DNA from 3 places in the Streptomyces sp. NPDC098781 genome. Region 2 is predicted to be linked to each of the others. Evidence: predicted binding sites of a transcription regulator. Region 2 holds the regulator's gene; each other region holds the start of a gene.
The links. Region 2 encodes HrcA, which represses chaperone genes, less so after heat shock. Its sites were predicted from a motif close to TTNGCACTCNGNNNNNCNGAGTGCNAA; they were not measured.

Region 1 (5,976 bases), on a different contig from region 2:
CGGAGGCGATGCGCGAGCGCGGGCGGGGCGGCGTCGTGAACGTCGCGTCCGTGGCGGCCTTCGTACCGCGCGGGACGTACGGCGCCTCCAAGGCGTGGGTCGTGCAGTTCACGCAGGGGGCGGCCCGGGATCTGGCCGGGAGCGGGGTGCGGTTGATGGTGCTGTGCCCCGGGTTCGTGCGCACCGAGTTCCATGAGCGGGCCGGGATGGGGACGGACAACATCCCGGGGTGGATGTGGCTGGACGCGGACAAACTGGTGGCCGCGGCGCTCGGCGATCTGGCGCGGGGCAAGTCGGTGTCGATCCCGGATCCCCGGTACAAGGTGCTGCTGGGGGCGGCGAAGTTGGTGCCCCGGGGGATGCTCGGCGGGATCACGTCCAAGACGGGACGGAAGTACGGGCCGCAGTAGGACGCTTCGACAGGCAGGGCCTCCCGTCCGCGAGGAGAATGGTGCTGTCCCCACCCAGGGCACCCGGGAGGCGACGGCGTCATGACCTTCGTACAGCTCATCGGCTGTAGAACGAGCCGGTTCGACGAGATGAACCGGCTGATGGACAGGTGGGTCGAGCAGACCAAGGGGAAGCGGACGGCGACGCACGACATCATCGGGATGGACCGGTCCGACCCGGCGCACTTCGTCGAGATCGTGGAGTTCGCCTCGTACGAGGAGGCGATGCGCAATTCGAGTCTTCCCGAGACCGACCGGATCTTCCAGGAGATGGTCGCGCTCTGCGACGAGACGCCGACGTTCACCGATCTCGACGTCGTGCGGGACGAGCAGCTGAACATGCTCGCCGCGCGGGCCTTCTTCGAGCAGATGGGGATGATGGCGCCGGAGCGGATCGGCGACCATCTCACCGAGGACTACGTGGATCACGATCCGTCGTATCCGCAGCCGGTGCAGGGCGTCGAAGGGCTGCGGGAGCAGTACACGGACTGGCGGGCCGCCTTCGACTTCACGTTCCGGATCGACGACCAGCTGGCTCAGGGCGAGCAGGTGTGCACACGGTGGACATGGGCCGCGCGGCACACGGGAGACTTCCTCGGGATTCCGGCGACCGGACAGGCGGTCACCATGCGGGGCATGACCTGGCAGCGGTTCCGGGGCGGACGGATCTGCGAGGGCCACTGGCTCTACGACCGGGCGGGACTGCTTGAGCAGCTGGGGGTACTCGGTCGGTGAAGCCCGCGAAGGGGAAGGCCCCGGTCCCGCACACAGGTGCGGGACCGGGGCCTTCTACGAGCGTCCGAGCGACTGGGCTCAGTGGGCGTGCCCGTGGCCGTGGCCACCGGCCGCCGGCTCCTCCTCTTCCTTCTTCTCGACGACCAGGGTCTCGGTCGTCAGAAGCAGGGAGGCGATGGAGGCGGCGTTCTCCAGGGCGGAGCGGGTGACCTTGACCGGGTCGATGACGCCGGCCTTGACCAGGTCGCCGTACTCGCCGGTCGCGGCGTTGAAGCCCTGGCCCTTGTCGAGCTCGGCGACCTTGGAGGTGATGACGTAGCCCTCGAGGCCGGCGTTCTCGGCGATCCAGCGCAGCGGCTCGACGGCGGCCTTGCGGACGACCGCGACACCGGTGGCCTCGTCGCCGGTCTTGTCGAGGTTGCCCTCGAGGACCTTCACGGCGTGGACCAGAGCGGAGCCACCACCGGAGACGATGCCCTCCTCGACCGCGGCGCGGGTCGCGGAGATGGCGTCCTCCAGACGGTGCTTCTTCTCCTTCAGCTCCACCTCGGTGGCGGCGCCGACCTTGATCACGCACACGCCGCCGGCCAGCTTCGCGAGGCGCTCCTGGAGCTTCTCGCGGTCCCAGTCGGAGTCGGTGTTCTCGATCTCGGCCTTGATCTGGGCGACGCGGCCGTGGACGTCCTCGGACTTGCCGGCGCCGTCGACGATCGTGGTGTCGTCCTTGGTGACGGTGATCCGGCGAGCGGAACCGAGCACCTCCAGGCCGACCTGGTCGAGCTTGAGGCCGACCTCCTCGGAGATGACCGTGGCGCCGGTGAGGGTCGCCATGTCCTGGAGCATCGCCTTGCGGCGGTCACCGAAGCCGGGGGCCTTGACGGCGACCGCGTTGAAGGTGCCGCGGATCTTGTTCACGACCAGGGTCGACAGGGCCTCGCCGTCGACGTCCTCGGCGATGATCAGCAGCGGCTTGGAGGCACCGGCCTGGATGACCTTCTCCAGCAGCGGCAGCAGGTCCGCGATGGAGGAGATCTTGCCCTGGTTGATGAGGATGTAGGGGTCCTCCAGGACCGCCTCCATGCGCTCCTGGTCCGTCACGAAGTACGGCGACAGGTAGCCCTTGTCGAAGGCCATGCCCTCGGTGAAGTCCAGCTCCAGACCGAAGGTGTTGGACTCCTCGACGGTGATGACACCGTCCTTGCCGACCTTGTCCATCGCCTCGGCGATGAGCTCGCCGACCTGGGTGTCCTGGGCGGACAGACCGGCGACGGCGGCGATGTCGGACTTCTCGTCGATCGGGCGGGCGGTCGCGAGGAGCTCCTCGGAGACCGCGGCCACGGCCGCGTCGATGCCCTTCTTCAGCAGCGCCGGGGAAGCACCCGCGGCGACGTTCTTGAGGCCCTCGCGCACCAGCGCCTGGGCCAGCACGGTGGCGGTGGTCGTACCGTCACCCGCGATGTCGTTGGTCTTGGTCGCCACCTCCTTCACCAGCTGGGCACCGAGGTTCTCGTACGGGTCCTCGACCTCGACCTCACGGGCGATCGTGACACCGTCGTTGGTGATGGTGGGCGCGCCGAACTTCTTGTCGATGACGACGTTGCGGCCCTTGGGGCCGATCGTCACCTTGACCGTGTCGGCCAGCTTGTTGACGCCGCGCTCGAGGGCGCGACGGGCGTCCTCGTCGAACTTCAGGATCTTCGCCATGACAGCGGGAGCCCTCTCGAAATCTGTGGGTTAAAAAGACACTGCGCCCCGGGCGCCCGGCTTCTTATGTGGTCGCGGGGGCCAGGGGCGCAGCTGGAAGCAAAATGCTTGAGGTGTCTTACTTCTCGATGACCGCGAGCACGTCGCGGGACGAGAGGACGAGGTACTCCTCGCCGTTGTACTTCACCTCGGTGCCGCCGTACTTGCTGTACAGCACGATGTCGCCGACCTTCACGTCGAGCGGAAGGCGCTCGCCGTTCTCGAAGCGACCCGGGCCCACGGCCAGGATGACGCCCTCCTGGGGCTTCTCCTTGGCGGTGTCCGGGATGACCAGGCCAGAGGCGGTGGTCTGCTCGGCGTCGAGCGGCTGGACCACAATGCGGTCCTCGAGCGGCTTGATGGCAACCTTGGAGCTGGTGGTCGTCACGATCCGACCTCCCCCTTCGGAGATCTCACGGGGTTAACTGTCTGAGGTGGCGACCAGGTGGATCCGTCGTCGCGGGTGCCGGACCTGCCCGTCGCGTAGTTGGCACTCTCCAGTGGGGAGTGCCAGACCCGAGACTATGACCGTGATTAGCACTCGGTCAAGCGGACTGCTAATTCGCTGCGCCGGCTGTGCCGCGAACGGGTGACCGGTGCTTCCGGTGACCGGTGTTGCCGTGGCCGCACTGGGGCCCTGCCGCCCCCAGACCCCCGCCCTCGGCCTGAACGGCCTCGTCCTCAAACGCCGGACGGGCTGAGATTGCCTGGGCCGGCACGGAAAGTTCCGTCAGATGTAGTCCTCCAAGCGGCCCACCGTCAGTCCTCGCTCCTGGATCTCCCGCAGCAGCCTCGTCGTGCGTTCCCTCAGACTCAGCCCCGCCGGCTCACCCGATGGGATGGACACGATGTCGCCGGGGAGCAGCCGGGCGGCGCCCTTCGCGTACGTCAGTTCGCCGTCGCCCTCCACCGCGGCCCGCCACAGCACGACCGCCGTCACACCGCAGTCGGCCGCCGCGCGGAGCGTGGTGTCGTCGTACGTGCCGTAGGGCGGGCGGAAGAGGCGGGGGCGGATGCCGAAGCGGGACCCGAGCTTGTTCTGCTGGCCGCAGATCTCCGCGCGCTGGCCGGCGTACGGCAGTCCGCGCAGGGCGGCGTGGTCGAGGGTGTGGTTCTGGATCGACGCGCCGACCGAGCGCAGGCGCGCGAAGTGGCCGTAGCCCGGGCCGACCACGCTGTCCGTGAGGAACATGCTGACGGGCAGCCGCAGTTCCCGGACCAGGTCGATGAACCGGGGGTCCTTCTCGGCGCCGTCGTCGTAGGTGAGGAAGACGACCTGGTGACGGGTGGGGACGCGCTGCACGACGGGCAGCGGGTCGCCGCCCGACCGCACCTGTCTGCGGGCGGGCGGGGCCGGGGGTGCGGGCAGCGGGGCGGTCAGGCCCCAGTGGCGGTACGGCTGTGCCGTGCGCGTCGGGTTCTTGGCCGACCGTGCCGTTTGCTCGCGCGGGTCGGCCGAACCGGTCGCACAGCCGGCGAGGAGGGCGTACGCCAGGAGCGCCGCCGCGAGTGCCCGCGCCCCCGGCGCCGACCTCACAGGTAGTCCTCCAGCCGGGCCACCGCGTACCCCTCGGCCGTCACCTTGTTCAGGAACCGGCGGATCATGTCGGGCATTGTGCCCTTCCAGTCCTCCCGGCCCCGGAAGTGACTGAGCACGATGTCACCCGGTCGGATCTTCCGGTCCCACTCGCGGTACTCCCAGTGGTCGACGAAGACCTCCTCGTTCCACAGCGGGACGTACTCGATGCCGCAGGACTTGGCGGCCCGCAGGCTGTCCCGGTCGTAGTTGCCGTAGGGCGGGCGGAAGAGCAGTGGGCGCTTGCCGTAGCGCTCCTCGATGACCTCCTGCATGCCGCAGATCTCGTGCTGCTGGCGGCGGTAGGAGAGGGCCGGGAGGTAGGGGTGGTGGAGGGTGTGGTTGTTCAGGACGACGCCGTCGCGCTGCATCCGCCTGAAGTAGCCGTAGTCCTCCTTGATCAGGTAGTTGCTGAGGAAGGCGGTGTACGGCACCTGGAGGTCGTTCATCATCCGCAGGAACGTCGGGTCCTTCTCGGCACCGTCGTCGATGGTGAGGAAGACGACCCGCTGCTTGGTCGGGACGGTCGTGAAGACGGGCGGGAGACCGAGTTCGTCGTGGCCGTCGACCTCGAAGCCGTCGCGGGTGGTGATCTCGGGCTTATTCACGGGGGGCGGCGGCGCCGTGAGCGGCACGCTGTCCAGACGCCACCGCCGGGCGGCCGCGATCCGGGCGGTCCGGGCCTCCTGCGCCGACTGGGCCTTCTTGGCCTGCGGGTCCGGAGTGGTCGCCGGGGGCGGTGCCTTGAGCGGCGGCCGGCTCGCGGTGGGCCCCGCGGCCTGTGACCCACCACCGGCCCCGGTGCCGCTCCCGGTTCCCACTCCACCGGGCTGCGCACAGCCGGAGACGACCACGCCGGCGGCCAGCACCGCGAGGACGCCGTGGAGGCGGGCGCGGCGGGTCGTCCACCGACGGCGCGCCTTGCCGGATGCCCCATATCGGATGCTTTTGTCATTTTGTACTACTAGTCGCATGGAGCCGGATCTTGGCAGGCTCCCACCCCGAACCGACGCCGACACCGCCGTGGGCGGGGGACCATCCACCGAGTGGCCGATAGGGGGGTGGGGTGGGTAGGGCGCGGGGTGGTCTGAGGGGGCGAGGAGCGTGCGGGGTACGCGGCCAGGGCTGTGGGTGACTGGGCGGGGCTCGGTGTCGTCCGAAGTCGGCGGGCGCACTCCGCCTGGCCTGGCGAACTCGCGGTTCATCGCGCGGGCGAACGGGCGCGGGCCGCACCCCGCTTGGCCCGAGACAAGCGGCCGCGCGGCGTGGCCCCCGGGGGGAACGGGCCGTACGCCACTCGGCCCGGAGCCGGCGAGCAGCAGCCCCCGCTTGACCTGAGACGAGTGACCGCGCGGCGCGCCCCACGCGGTAGCAGGCGCGACGCCCACGTGGCCCGAAGCCGACGAACGGCACCCCGCCCGACCCGACACCAACGCCCACCTCCCCGCCCAGCCCAGCCCAAGACCACCAGCA
Region 2 (5,976 bases):
GGGCGTCGCTGGAGGCGGCGATCGGCGCCGGGCCGGACCACGTCTCGGCGTACGCCCTGATCGTCGAGGAGGGCACCCAGCTGGCCCGCCGTATCCGCCGGGGCGAGGTCCCGATGACGGACGACGACGTGCACGCGGACCGCTATCTGATCGCGGAGTCGGCGCTGTCGGAGGCGGGCTTCGACTGGTACGAGGTGTCCAACTGGGCGACCTCGGAGGCGGGGCGCTGCCTGCACAACGAGCTGTACTGGCGGGGCGCGGACTGGTGGGGCGCGGGCCCCGGGGCGCACTCGCACGTGGGCGGCGTGCGCTGGTGGAACGTGAAGCATCCGGGGGCGTACGCGGCGGCGCTGGCGGAGGGACGGTCTCCCGGCGCCGGGCGCGAGCTGCTGTCGGAGGAGGACCGGAGGGTCGAGCGGATCCTGCTGGAGCTGCGGCTGAGGGAGGGGGTGCCGCTGGAGCTGCTGCGGGAGGAGGGGCTGGCGGCTTCCCGGCGGGCGTTGGGGGAGGAGCTGCTGGAAGCGGGGCCGTACGAGGAGGGGCGTGCGGTGCTGACGTTGCGGGGGCGGTTGTTGGCGGACGGGGTGGTCAGGGATTTGGTGGACTGATCACTCGGGTGGGTGAATCAGTGCTGAACGCCGGTTCGGCCCCTAACCTGGTTCGTAGGCCGCCGCTAACAGGACGCGGCGGATGTGGAGGGCCACGGAGATGACCGCTGTGGACGAGCGCGGGATGACCAAGTACTTCGAGGAGCTTGAGCCTCCCGAGGGCGTCAAGGTCGAGCTCCTCCGGGGGGAAATCGTGATGATGGCCGCTCCCGATCTGGTGCACAACCGGATCGTGGTGGACGTGCAGGACCAGATCCCGCGCAAGCCCTGGGAACGACTCCAGACGACGGACCTGGACATCTTCGACGAGGCCAGCGAGCCCATTCCGGACCTCGTGGTGCTGGAACGCGGTGTGGCCCCAGCCTCGGGCAACCTCGTGCCGTCCCAGCTGGTCACCTTGGTGGTCGAGGTGGTTTCGAAGACGAGCGTCGACCGGGACTACGGGCTCAAGCGTTCCATCTACGCGGCCGGCAGGATTCCCGCCTACCTGATCATCGACCCGATCATGGCGCACTGTGTTCTGCTCACCGACCCCATCGGCGATGGAGATCAAGCCGACTATCGCGGGCAGTGGATTACGAAGTTCGGTGACCCCGTGCCGCTCGAAGTGATCGGTGTGGAGCTGGACACGAGCGAGTTCGGAATCCTCACCGGGGTCAGGCGTCACCGGCTGCCGTGACGAAGTCGATCAACTCCTCCACCCGCCCCAACAACTCCGGCTCCAGGTCTTTGTAAGACCCCACCCGCCCCAGAATCGCCTGCCATACCGCCCCGGTGTTGTCCGACGGCCACCCCAGCGCCCGGCACACCCCGGTCTTCCAGTCCTGCCCGTGCGGGACGCGCGGCCACCCCGCGATGCCCAGTGACGCCGGCTTCACCGCCTCCCAGATGTCGATGTACGGGTGGCCCACGACCAGCGCGTGCTCGCTCGTCACCGACTGCGCGATACGCCACTCCTTCGTGCCCGGCACCAGGTGGTCGACCAGGACACCCAGCCTTGCGTCCGGACCCGGTGCGAACTCGGCCACGATCGACGGCAGGTCGTCGACGCCCTCCAGGTACTCCACCACCACGCCCTCGATGCGCAGGTCGTCGCCCCACACCTTCTCGACCAGCTCGGCGTCGTGCCGGCCCTCGACATAGATACGGCCCGCGCGGGCCACCCGGGCGCGAGCGCCGGGGACGGCGACGGAACCCGACGCGGTGCGGGTGGGGCGTGCCGGAGCCGCCCCCGACGGCCGTACGAGGGTCACGACCTTGCCCTCCAGCAGGAACCCCCGCGGCTCCAATGGGAACACCCGGTGCTTGCCGAAGCGGTCCTCCAGGGTCACCGTGCCCGCCTCGCAGCGGATCACCGCGCCGCAGAAACCGGTGCCGGGCTCCTCGACCACCAGGCCGGGCTCCGCCGGTACCTCGGGGACGGGCTTGGGCTTCTTCCAGGGCGGGGTCAGGTCCGGGGAGTACTGGCGCATTCGAGTGACGATAGGAGAAGCCGCCCGACCTTCACCGCGACACGCCGAATCTCGACGCGAGCTCGTCCCGCTGCCGTCGTACGAACCCCGCGTCCACCACCGCTCCGTGACCGGGCACGTACAGCGCGTCCTCGCCGCCCAGGGCCAGCAGACGGTCCAGGGCGGCCGGCCAGTGGGACGGTACGGCGTCGGAGCCGGCCTGGGGTTCGCCGGACTCCTCCACCAGATCGCCGCAGAAGACCACCTCCCGGTCACCGGCCACCTCGCCCGGCACCAGCACGGCCAGGTCGTGGGCCGTGTGGGCGGGGCCCACGTTCGCCAGCAGCACCTGGCGGCCGCCGCCCAGGTCGAGGGTCCACTCGCCGCTCACCTGGTGGTGCGGGCGGATCAGCGCGTCCACGGACTCCTCCGCCGCCGCCATGTCCAGGCCGTTGCGGACCGCGTCGTCACGCAGCTCCGCGCGCGCGTGCCGTCCGTCGAGGACCGTCTCCATGCCCACCGGGCCGTACACCTCGGTGCCCGCGAACGCCGCCGCCCCGAAGACATGATCGAAATGAGGATGGGTCAGCGCGAGATGAGTCACACGGTGACCCGCGAGCCACTGCGCCTGCGTACGCAACCGCGCGCCCTCCGCCAGCGACGACCCGGCGTCCACGAGCAAGGCCGTGCCCTCCCCGACGACCAGCCCGGCCGTGCAGTCCCAGACCGGAAGCCGACACCGGCCGACCCCCGAAGCCAGCCGCTCCCACCCCAGCTCTTCCCAAGTCACCGTCATACGGCGACGCTAGCCAAGAGGCCCCCGCCGAGCACGGCGGACCTGGCCCGGCCTTGCCCGGGGCGTACCCCACCGCCGTACACTGGCCGGGGACAGCTGGCACTCGGACGGACAGAGTGCCAGGAAAGGTGCCAAGGGAACCGACTTCTGGAGGTGCGCGCGACATGCTGAGTGAACGCAGGCTCCAGGTGCTGCGCGCCATCGTCCAGGACTATGTCGGGACCGAGGAGCCGGTCGGGTCGAAGGCCCTGACCGAGCGGCATAACCTCGGCGTCTCCCCGGCCACCGTGCGCAACGACATGGCGGCCCTGGAGGACGAGGGCTTCATCGCCCAGCCGCACACCAGTGCCGGGCGCATCCCGACCGACAAGGGCTACCGGCTGTTCGTCGACAAGCTCGCCGGCGTCAAGCCGATGACCCCGCCCGAGCGCCGCGCCATCCAGAACTTCCTGGACGGCGCGGTCGACCTGGACGACGTGGTGGCCCGGACCGTACGGCTGCTCGCGCAGCTCACCCGGCAGGTCGCCGTCGTGCAGTACCCGTCGCTGACCCGGTCCACCGTCCGTCATGTCGAGCTGCTCTCGCTCGCGCCCGCGCGCCTGATGCTCGTCCTGATCACGGACACCGGGCGGGTCGAGCAGCGGATGATCGACTGCCCGGCGCCCTTCGGTGAGAGTTCGCTCGCCGATCTTCGCGCGCGGCTGAACAGCAAGATCGCGAGCCGGCGCTTCACCGATGTGCCCCGGCTCGTCGAGGATCTCCCCGAGGCCTTCGACATCGAGGACCGGGGCACCGTCTCGACCGTGCTCTCCACCCTCCTGGAGACGCTCGTCGAGGAGAACGAGGAGCGGCTGATGATCGGCGGCACCGCCAATCTCACCCGCTTCGGACATGACTTCCCCCTCACCATCCGGCCGGTGCTCGAGGCACTGGAGGAGCAGGTCGTGCTCCTCAAGTTGCTTGGCGAGGCCGGGGATTCGGGCATGACCGTGCGCATCGGGCACGAGAACGCCTACGAGGGACTCAACTCCACGTCCGTCGTGTCGGTGGGCTACGGTTCGGGCGGCGAGGCAGTCGCCAAGCTCGGCGTGGTCGGACCGACCCGCATGGATTACCCGGGAACGATGGGAGCGGTACGCGCAGTGGCACGTTACGTCGGACAGATCCTGGCGGAGTCGTAAGTGGCCACGGACTACTACGCCGTGCTCGGCGTGCGTCGCGACGCGTCGCAGGAAGAGATCAAGAAGGCCTTCCGGCGGCTCGCCCGCGAGCTGCACCCGGACGTCAACCCGGACCCGAAGACCCAGGAGCGGTTCAAGGAGATCAACGCCGCTTACGAGGTGCTGTCGGACCCGCAGAAGAAGCAGGTCTACGACCTCGGCGGCGACCCGCTGTCCCAGGCGGGCGGCGCCGGTGGCGCGGGCGGCTTCGGCGCGGGTGGCTTCGGCAACTTCTCGGACATCATGGACGCGTTCTTCGGTACGGCGTCCCAGCGCGGTCCGCGCTCGCGCACCCGGCGCGGCCAGGACGCGATGATCCGGCTGGAGGTCGAGCTCGACGAGGCCGCCTTCGGCACCACGAAGGACATCCAGGTCGACACGGCCGTCGTCTGCAACACCTGTAACGGTGAAGGTGCCGCGCCCGGCACCTCCGCCCAGACGTGTGACATGTGCCGCGGCCGCGGTGAGGTGTCGCAGGTGACCCGGTCCTTCCTGGGCCAGGTCATGACGTCCCGGCCCTGCCCGCAGTGCCAGGGCTTCGGCACCGTCGTCCCGACCCCGTGCCCCGAGTGCGCGGGCGACGGCCGTGTCCGGTCCCGCCGGACGCTCACGGTGAAGATCCCGGCCGGTGTCGACAACGGCACCCGGATCCAGCTCGCCGGCGAGGGCGAGGTCGGGCCCGGTGGCGGTCCCGCCGGTGACCTCTACGTCGAGATCCACGAGCTGCCGCACTCGACCTTCCAGCGGCGCGGCGACGACCTGCACTGCACGGTGACGATCCCGATGACCGCGGCGTCCCTCGGCACGAAGGTGCCGCTGGAGACGCTGGACGGCATGGAGGAGGTCGACATCCGGCCCGGCACCCAGTCCGGCCAGTCGATCCCGCTGCACGGTCGCGGTGTGACGCATCTGCGCGGCGGCGGACGCGGCGACCTCATCGTGCACGTCGAGGTCCAGACCCCGACCAAGCTGGACCCGGAACAGGAGCGCCTGCTGCGCGAGCTGGCCAAGCTGCGGGGCGAGGAGCGACCTACGGGACAGTTCCAGCCTGGGCAGCAGGGGTTGTTCTCGCGGTTGAAGGACGCCTTCAACGGTCGCTGACGTGAGCTGTGGGCCGGCCGCTGGGGGTCCGGGGGTCGGCCCCCGGGTGGGCACAGTCGGCCTGGGCAGCAGGGGTTGTTCTCGCGGTTGAAGGACGCCTTCAACGGTCGCTGAGTCCTCGGGCTGTGGCGGCCTGTGCCAAGCGGCGCACCGGATTCGGACTTGTTCGGAGGACGTGACAACATGCGGTCATGTCCTCCGCACTGACCGATCTCTTCCCGCGTCCGATCGTGCAGGCCCCCATGGCGGGCGGCGTCTCCGTGCCGCAGCTCGCCGCCGCCGTGTCCGAGGCCGGGGGGCTGGGGTTTCTCGCCGCCGGGTACAAAACCGCCGACGGGATGTACCAGGAGATCAAGCAGTTGCGGGGGCTGACCCAGCGGCCCTTCGGCGTGAACCTGTTCATGCCGCAGCCCGAGTACGCCGACCCCGCGGCGGTGGACGTCTACGCGCATCAGCTGGCCGGGGAGGCCGCCTGGTACGAGGTCGAGCTGGGGGACCGCGACAGCGGACGGGACGACGGCTACGACGCCAAGCTCGCCGTGCTGCTCGACAACCCGGTGCCCGTCGTCTCCTTCCACTTCGGCGTGCCCAGCGGTGACGTACTGGAGTCCCTGCGCCGTGCGGGCACCCTCACCCTGGTCACCGCGACCACCCCGGACGAGGCCCTCGCCGTGGAGCGGGCCGGCGCCGACGCGGTGATCGTGCAGGGCGTCGAGGCCGGCGGCCACCAGGGCACCCACCGCGACAACCCCGAGACCGACGGCTCCGGCATCGGACTGCTGTCGCTCATCGCCCAGGTC
Region 3 (5,976 bases), on a different contig from region 2:
AGCGGCGGGTGGAGGCGTGGAAGGCGTCGACGCCGGCCGCGGCGAGCGGGGCCAGGACGGCCTCCAGCTCCTCGGGGGTCTCGGCGAGACGGGCGTCGTAGGCCTCCTGCTTCCACTGCGAGTAGCGGAAGATCACCGGGAAGTCGGGCGAGACCTTCTCGCGCACGGCGGCCACGATCTCCGCGCCGAACCTGGTACGGGCGACCGGGTCACCGCCGTACGCGTCCGTGCGGCGGTTGGTGCCCGACCACAGGAACTGGTCGACCAGGTAGCCGTGGGCGCCGTGGATCTCGACACCGTCGAACCCGATGCGCTCGGCGTCCGCGGCGGCCTCGGCGAAGGCGCCGATCACGTCGTCCAGGTCGCGCTGGGTCATCGCCCGGCCGGTGGCCTCGTCGGCACCGATCCGCAGCCCGGAAGGACCGACGGCCGGGGCGTCGGCGAACGGCGGCTGGCCCTGCTTGCGCACCATGCCGATGTGCCACAGCTGCGGCACGATCGTCCCGCCCGCCGCGTGCACGGCGTCGGCGACCTTCGCCCACCCGGCCAGCTGCTCCTCCCCGTGGAACCGCGGCACCCGGTCGCTCTGCCCGGCGGAGTCATGACCGACGTACGTCCCCTCGGTGACGATCAGACCGACGCCCGCGGCGGCGCGACGGGAGTAGTACGACAGCACGTCCTCACCGGGGACGCCGCCCGGCGAGAACATCCGGGTCATCGGCGCCATCACGATGCGGTTCGGGACGGTGAGGCCGTTGATCACGGTCGGCCGGGAGAGGATCTGGGCCGCGCGGGAGGCGGTGGGCTGGGTGACGGTCACGTGGGGGGCTCCTTGGAAGCGAGTCGGTAAAACCGGTCAGTATGTGCACGCGCATTGTTGCACCACCTTAAGCAACCGGTCGCACGAGGCCGCACATTCCCGAGGAAGGGGTTCCCTTGGTTGCTCGCGCAGTTCCCCGCGCCCCTGGACGTACGCCCGCTGCACGTCCCTCAAGGGGCGCGGGGAACTGCGCGACCGGCCCCCACCGGCCCGCACCCGCCGAACGCACCGAGGGCGGTACCCCCTGTCGCGAATGTCGCAACAGGAAGTACCGCCCTCGGTAAGGACGTTGATCAACCGGAGCCGAAGCCCCTGGGAGATCAGAAGTCCATGTCACCGCCCGGCATACCGCCACCGGCAGGCGCGGCGGCCTTCTCCGGCTTGTCGGCGATGACGGCCTCGGTGGTGAGGAACAGCGCGGCGATCGACGCGGCGTTCTGGAGCGCGGAACGCGTCACCTTCGCCGGGTCGATGATGCCCTCGGCGATCATGTCGACGTACTCGCCGGTCGCGGCGTTGAGGCCGTGGCCGACCGTGAGGTTGCGCACCTTCTCGACGACGACGCCACCCTCGAGACCACCGTTGACGGCGATCTGCTTGAGCGGGGCCTCCAGCGCGAGCTTCACGGCGTTGGCGCCGGTCGCCTCGTCACCTTCGAGCTCCAGCTTCTCGAACACCTGGGAAGCCTGGAGCAGAGCCACGCCACCACCGGCGACGATGCCCTCCTCGACGGCCGCCTTGGCGTTGCGCACGGCGTCCTCGATGCGGTGCTTGCGCTCCTTGAGCTCGACCTCGGTCGCGGCACCGGCCTTGATGACGGCGACGCCACCGGCGAGCTTCGCCAGGCGCTCCTGGAGCTTCTCGCGGTCGTAGTCCGAGTCGCTGTTCTCGATCTCGGCGCGGATCTGGTTGACCCGGCCCGCGACCTGCTCGGAGGAGCCGGCACCGTCGACGATGGTGGTCTCGTCCTTGGTGATGACGACCTTGCGGGCCTTGCCCAGGAGGTCCAGGGAGGTGTTCTCGAGCTTGAGACCGACCTCCTCGGAGATGACCTCGCCACCGGTGAGGATGGCGATGTCGTTCAGCATCGCCTTGCGGCGGTCACCGAAGCCCGGGGCCTTGACGGCGACGGACTTGAAGGTGCCGCGGATCTTGTTGACGACCAGGGTCGACAGGGCCTCGCCCTCGACGTCCTCGGCGATGATCAGCAGCGGCTTGCCCGACTGCATGACCTTCTCCAGGAGCGGGAGCAGGTCCTTGACGGAGCCGATCTTGGAGTTGGCGATCAGGATGTACGGGTCGTCGAGCGACGCCTCCATACGCTCCATGTCGGTGGCGAAGTACGCCGAGATGTAGCCCTTGTCGAAGCGCATACCCTCGGTGAGCTCCAGCTCCAGACCGAAGGTCTGGGACTCCTCGACGGTGATGACGCCTTCCTTGCCGACCTTGTCCATCGCCTCGGCGATGAGCTCGCCGATCTGCGTGTCGGCGGCGGAGATGGAGGCCGTGGAAGCGATCTGCTCCTTGGTCTCGACGTCCTTCGCCTGCTCCAGCAGGGCGGCGGAGACGGCCTCGACGGCACGCTCGATGCCGCGCTTGAGGGCCATCGGGTTGGCGCCGGCGGCTACGTTGCGCAGGCCTTCCTTGACGAGGGCCTGGGCGAGAACGGTCGCCGTGGTCGTACCGTCACCGGCGACGTCGTCCGTCTTCTTGGCGACTTCCTTGACCAGCTCGGCGCCGATCTTCTCGTACGGGTCCTCGAGCTCGATCTCCTTGGCGATGGAGACACCATCGTTGGTGATCGTGGGGGCGCCCCACTTCTTCTCGAGGACGACGTTGCGGCCCTTGGGGCCGAGCGTCACCTTCACGGCGTCCGCGAGCTGGTTCATGCCGCGCTCGAGGCCGCGCCGCGCCTCCTCGTCGAACGCGATGATCTTGGCCATGTGAAGTGGTCCCTCCAGGACTGGGGGTGATTCCTTCGGACCGCGCCCGCGCCCGCGACGGACGGCTCGCCTGCCTCGTGGTTCCTTGCCCCACCCGGCCTGCGGGCCTCACCGACCCGGTCCTTCTTTGTCACTCTCACCTTCAGAGTGCTAACGCAATGATTAGCACTCGGGGTAGGCGAGTGCAAGCGGCTCTCGGGGATCGGGCGAGGCGCTCCGCCGCGCGCGAACAGGGGGAGAACGGGGTCCGGACGCCACGAAGGGCATGGTGAACGGCACGACGAAGGACCCGCACCCCGAGGAGGTGCGGGCCCTTCGAAGAAGAACGTCGCTGCTTTAAGTCGACGCGTGCTTCAGCCGGCCGCCAGCCGGACCATGTCCGCCTGCGGCCCCTTCTGACCCTGCGAGATCTCGAAATCGACCCGCTGGCCCTCTTCCAGGGTGCGGTACCCGTCCATCTGGATCGCGCTGTAGTGGACGAAAACATCCGCACCACCGTCGACCGCGATGAAGCCGTACCCCTTCTCCGCGTTGAACCACTTGACGGTGCCCTGAGCCATGCCTAACTCCCCTATTACTGGCCCTTGCACAGATCCACACTTCGCGGATCCGGGTCAGACCTCACCCCCCATCGGTCGGGGGCGTGCGCCGGAACGCGTCGACCGCGGCTGAATGTATCTGCCCAACTGCCGTCTGCAACAGGTCAATCGGACGAGAAATCCGGGCACGACCGGTCGGGAATGTGGGGACAATTCCGCTGACTTCAGGTCAAGTCGGGCCCGGCAAACGGAACAAAAGCCGCATAAAACCCGCACACTTTGGCTACTTCTTGTCGGGCTTGCGGCAGAAATCAAAGCCGGCCGACTCGGAGATCGGCGGCACGTTCCCCAACTGTACCTCGCTCAACCACACAGAATTGCCCCCTCCGCTTCTCTCACGGAGGGGGCAATTCGGTGAACTCTTAGTGACCGGAGTTACCGACGGTAATGATCGGTCATTCGGTCAGCCTCCGGCGACGGCCGGAATGATGGAGACACCGGCACCGTCCGGGGTCGCGGTCTCCAGCCCCTGCTCGAAACGCACGTCGTCGTCATTGACGTAGACATTGACGAACCGGCGCAGCTTCCCCTGGTCGTCCAGCACGCGGGCGGCGATCCCGGTGTGGTTCTTCTCCAGGTCGGCGATGATCTCGCCCAGATTGCCGCCCTCGGCGGCGACCTCGGCCTGGCCGCCGGTGTAGGTGCGCAGGATGGTGGGGATGCGAACGGTCACGCTCATGCGAGGCCAGCCTCTCGGAAGGAGTCCAGGTTCGGGCGGATGGTGGCGGTCAGACCGGTGCCGGCCACCGCGTCGAGGGTCTTCAGACCGTCGCCGGTGTTGAGGACGACGGTGGTCCTGGTGGGGTCGAGGAGGCCATTCTCGATGAGCTTCTTCGTGACGCCCACCGTGACGCCGCCCGCCGTCTCGGCGAAGATGCCCTCGGTCCTGGCGAGGAGCTTGATCGCGTCCACGACCTGCTCGTCGGTGACGTCCTCCACGGAACCACCCGTGCGCCGCGCGATATCGAGGACGTACGGACCGTCGGCCGGGTTGCCGATCGCGAGGGACTTGGCGATGGTGTTCGGCTTCTGCGGGCGGACCACGTCGTGGCCCGCCTTGAAGGCCGTGGACACCGGCGAGCAGCCCTCGGCCTGCGCACCGAAGATCTTGTACGGCTTGTCCTCGACGAGCCCGAGCTTGATCAGCTCCTGGAGCCCCTTGTCGATCTTGGTGAGCTGGGAGCCGGACGCGATCGGGACGACCAGCTGGTCGGGGAGCTGCCAGCCGAGCTGCTCGCAGATCTCGTACGCCAACGTCTTGGAGCCCTCGGCGTAGTAGGGCCGCAGGTTGACGTTGACGAAGCCCCAGCCCTCGCCGGCCGGGTCGCCGATCAGCTCGGAGCAGAATCGGTTCACGTCGTCGTAGTTGCCCTCGATGCCGACGAGCTCGCCGCCGTAGATCGCGGCCATGACGACCTTGCCCTGCTCCAGGTCGTGCGGGATGAACACGCAGGAGCGGAAGCCGGCCCGGGCGGCGGCGGCGCCGACGGCGCCGGCCAGGTTGCCGGTCGAGGAGCAGGACAGGGTGGTGAAGCCGAAGGCGCGCGCGGCCTCCAGGGCCTGGGCGACGACGCGGTCCTTGAAGGAGTGCGTCGGGTTGCCGGAGTCGTCCTTGACGAACAGCTTGCCGACGTCGACGCCGAGCTCGTTCGCCAGGTGGTCGGCCTGGACGAGCTTGGTCCAGCCGGGGTTGATGTTCGGCTTCGTGGCCACGTCCGCCGGGACGGGCAGGAGCGGCGCGTAGCGCCAGATGTTCGCGGGACCCGCCTCGATCCGCTTGCGGAGCTCCTCGGTGTCGTAGGCCGAGAAGTCGTACGCGATCTCCAGCGGGCCGAAACACTCCTCGCACGCGAAGACCGGGCCCAGAGACACCCGGTGGCCGCACTCGCGGCACGACAGCGCGGCGGCGGGACCGAGGTCTACGGTGGAGTCGGTGGTGCTTGCAACAGTCTGCACAGCCATGTGAGGCGAGGCCCTTTCTCCTCATCTTCCTCACGACGCATCTCGCCGTGAGACGGATTTGGCACCTTCCCTAGCCGGGAGCCTCGCGGAGACGATCAGCGGTATCGATCGGCAATGACGATCGACGCTGGTCTACGAGACCGGCTGGAGGGTTGCCGGGGCTTCATCGGGCCGTATCCCTCTGCCCCTCTGGATGAGCGGTATTCGGTTGTGGACGACGGACGGCCTCGGACATGCGATGGTCATCCGCGTTGTTCAAGACTGTAACCGAACGCCAGGACAGTTGAGAGAGCCGTCCGTAACGCGAGACAACCGTGAGGAGCCGCCGACCGTGCTGGAAGAAGTCGAGCGCTGGCTGAGCAGCCGCTCCTGGTCCGTTGCCGACCGCCCCCTGCACCACATCCTGGCCGCAAAGCAGCGCACCGGCCAGTCGGTGTCCGTCGTGCTGCCCGCGCTCAACGAGGAGGAGACGGTCGGCGACATCGTCGCGATCATCACCCATGACCTGATGCGGCAGGTTCCGCTGGTCGACGAGATCGTCGTGGTCGACTCCGGCTCCACCGACCGCACCTCCCAGGTGGCCGCCGCGGCCGGCGCGCGGGTGGTGCACCGGGACGAGATCCTGCCGCGCGTCCCGGCCGTGCCCGGCAAG

Region 1: a site for HrcA is predicted at 3,462-3,488, ahead of groES (co-chaperone GroES). Genes of this name have one in related genera too.
Region 3: a site for HrcA is predicted at 2,926-2,952, ahead of groL (chaperonin GroEL). Genes of this name have one in related genera too.

Annotation. Positions count from the first base shown of each region.
Region 1 covers NZ_JBIWAK010000006.1:282,625-288,600, forward strand. The annotation lists gene ACIQWG_RS25600 (SDR family NAD(P)-dependent oxidoreductase) at 1-410, shown strand, start outside; gene ACIQWG_RS25605 (ester cyclase) at 492-1,184, shown strand; gene groL (chaperonin GroEL) at 1,263-2,888, opposite strand; gene groES (co-chaperone GroES) at 3,007-3,315, opposite strand; gene ACIQWG_RS25620 (polysaccharide deacetylase family protein) at 3,658-4,464, opposite strand; gene ACIQWG_RS25625 (polysaccharide deacetylase family protein) at 4,461-5,477, opposite strand.
Region 2 covers NZ_JBIWAK010000002.1:1,053,215-1,059,190, reverse strand. The annotation lists gene hemW (radical SAM family heme chaperone HemW) at 1-608, shown strand, start outside; gene ACIQWG_RS10840 (Uma2 family endonuclease) at 709-1,287, shown strand; gene ACIQWG_RS10835 (DUF3097 domain-containing protein) at 1,265-2,080, opposite strand; gene ACIQWG_RS10830 (MBL fold metallo-hydrolase) at 2,112-2,855, opposite strand; gene hrcA (heat-inducible transcriptional repressor HrcA) at 3,020-4,036, shown strand; gene dnaJ (molecular chaperone DnaJ) at 4,037-5,176, shown strand; gene ACIQWG_RS10815 (nitronate monooxygenase) at 5,368-5,976, shown strand, end outside.
Region 3 covers NZ_JBIWAK010000010.1:266,539-272,514, forward strand. The annotation lists gene ACIQWG_RS34755 (NADH:flavin oxidoreductase) at 1-820, opposite strand, end outside; gene groL (chaperonin GroEL) at 1,141-2,763, opposite strand; gene ACIQWG_RS34765 (cold-shock protein) at 3,117-3,323, opposite strand; gene ACIQWG_RS34770 (MoaD/ThiS family protein) at 3,766-4,041, opposite strand; gene thrC (threonine synthase) at 4,038-5,324, opposite strand; SAM riboswitch class I at 5,343-5,524, opposite strand; gene ACIQWG_RS34780 (glucosyl-3-phosphoglycerate synthase) at 5,656-5,976, shown strand, end outside.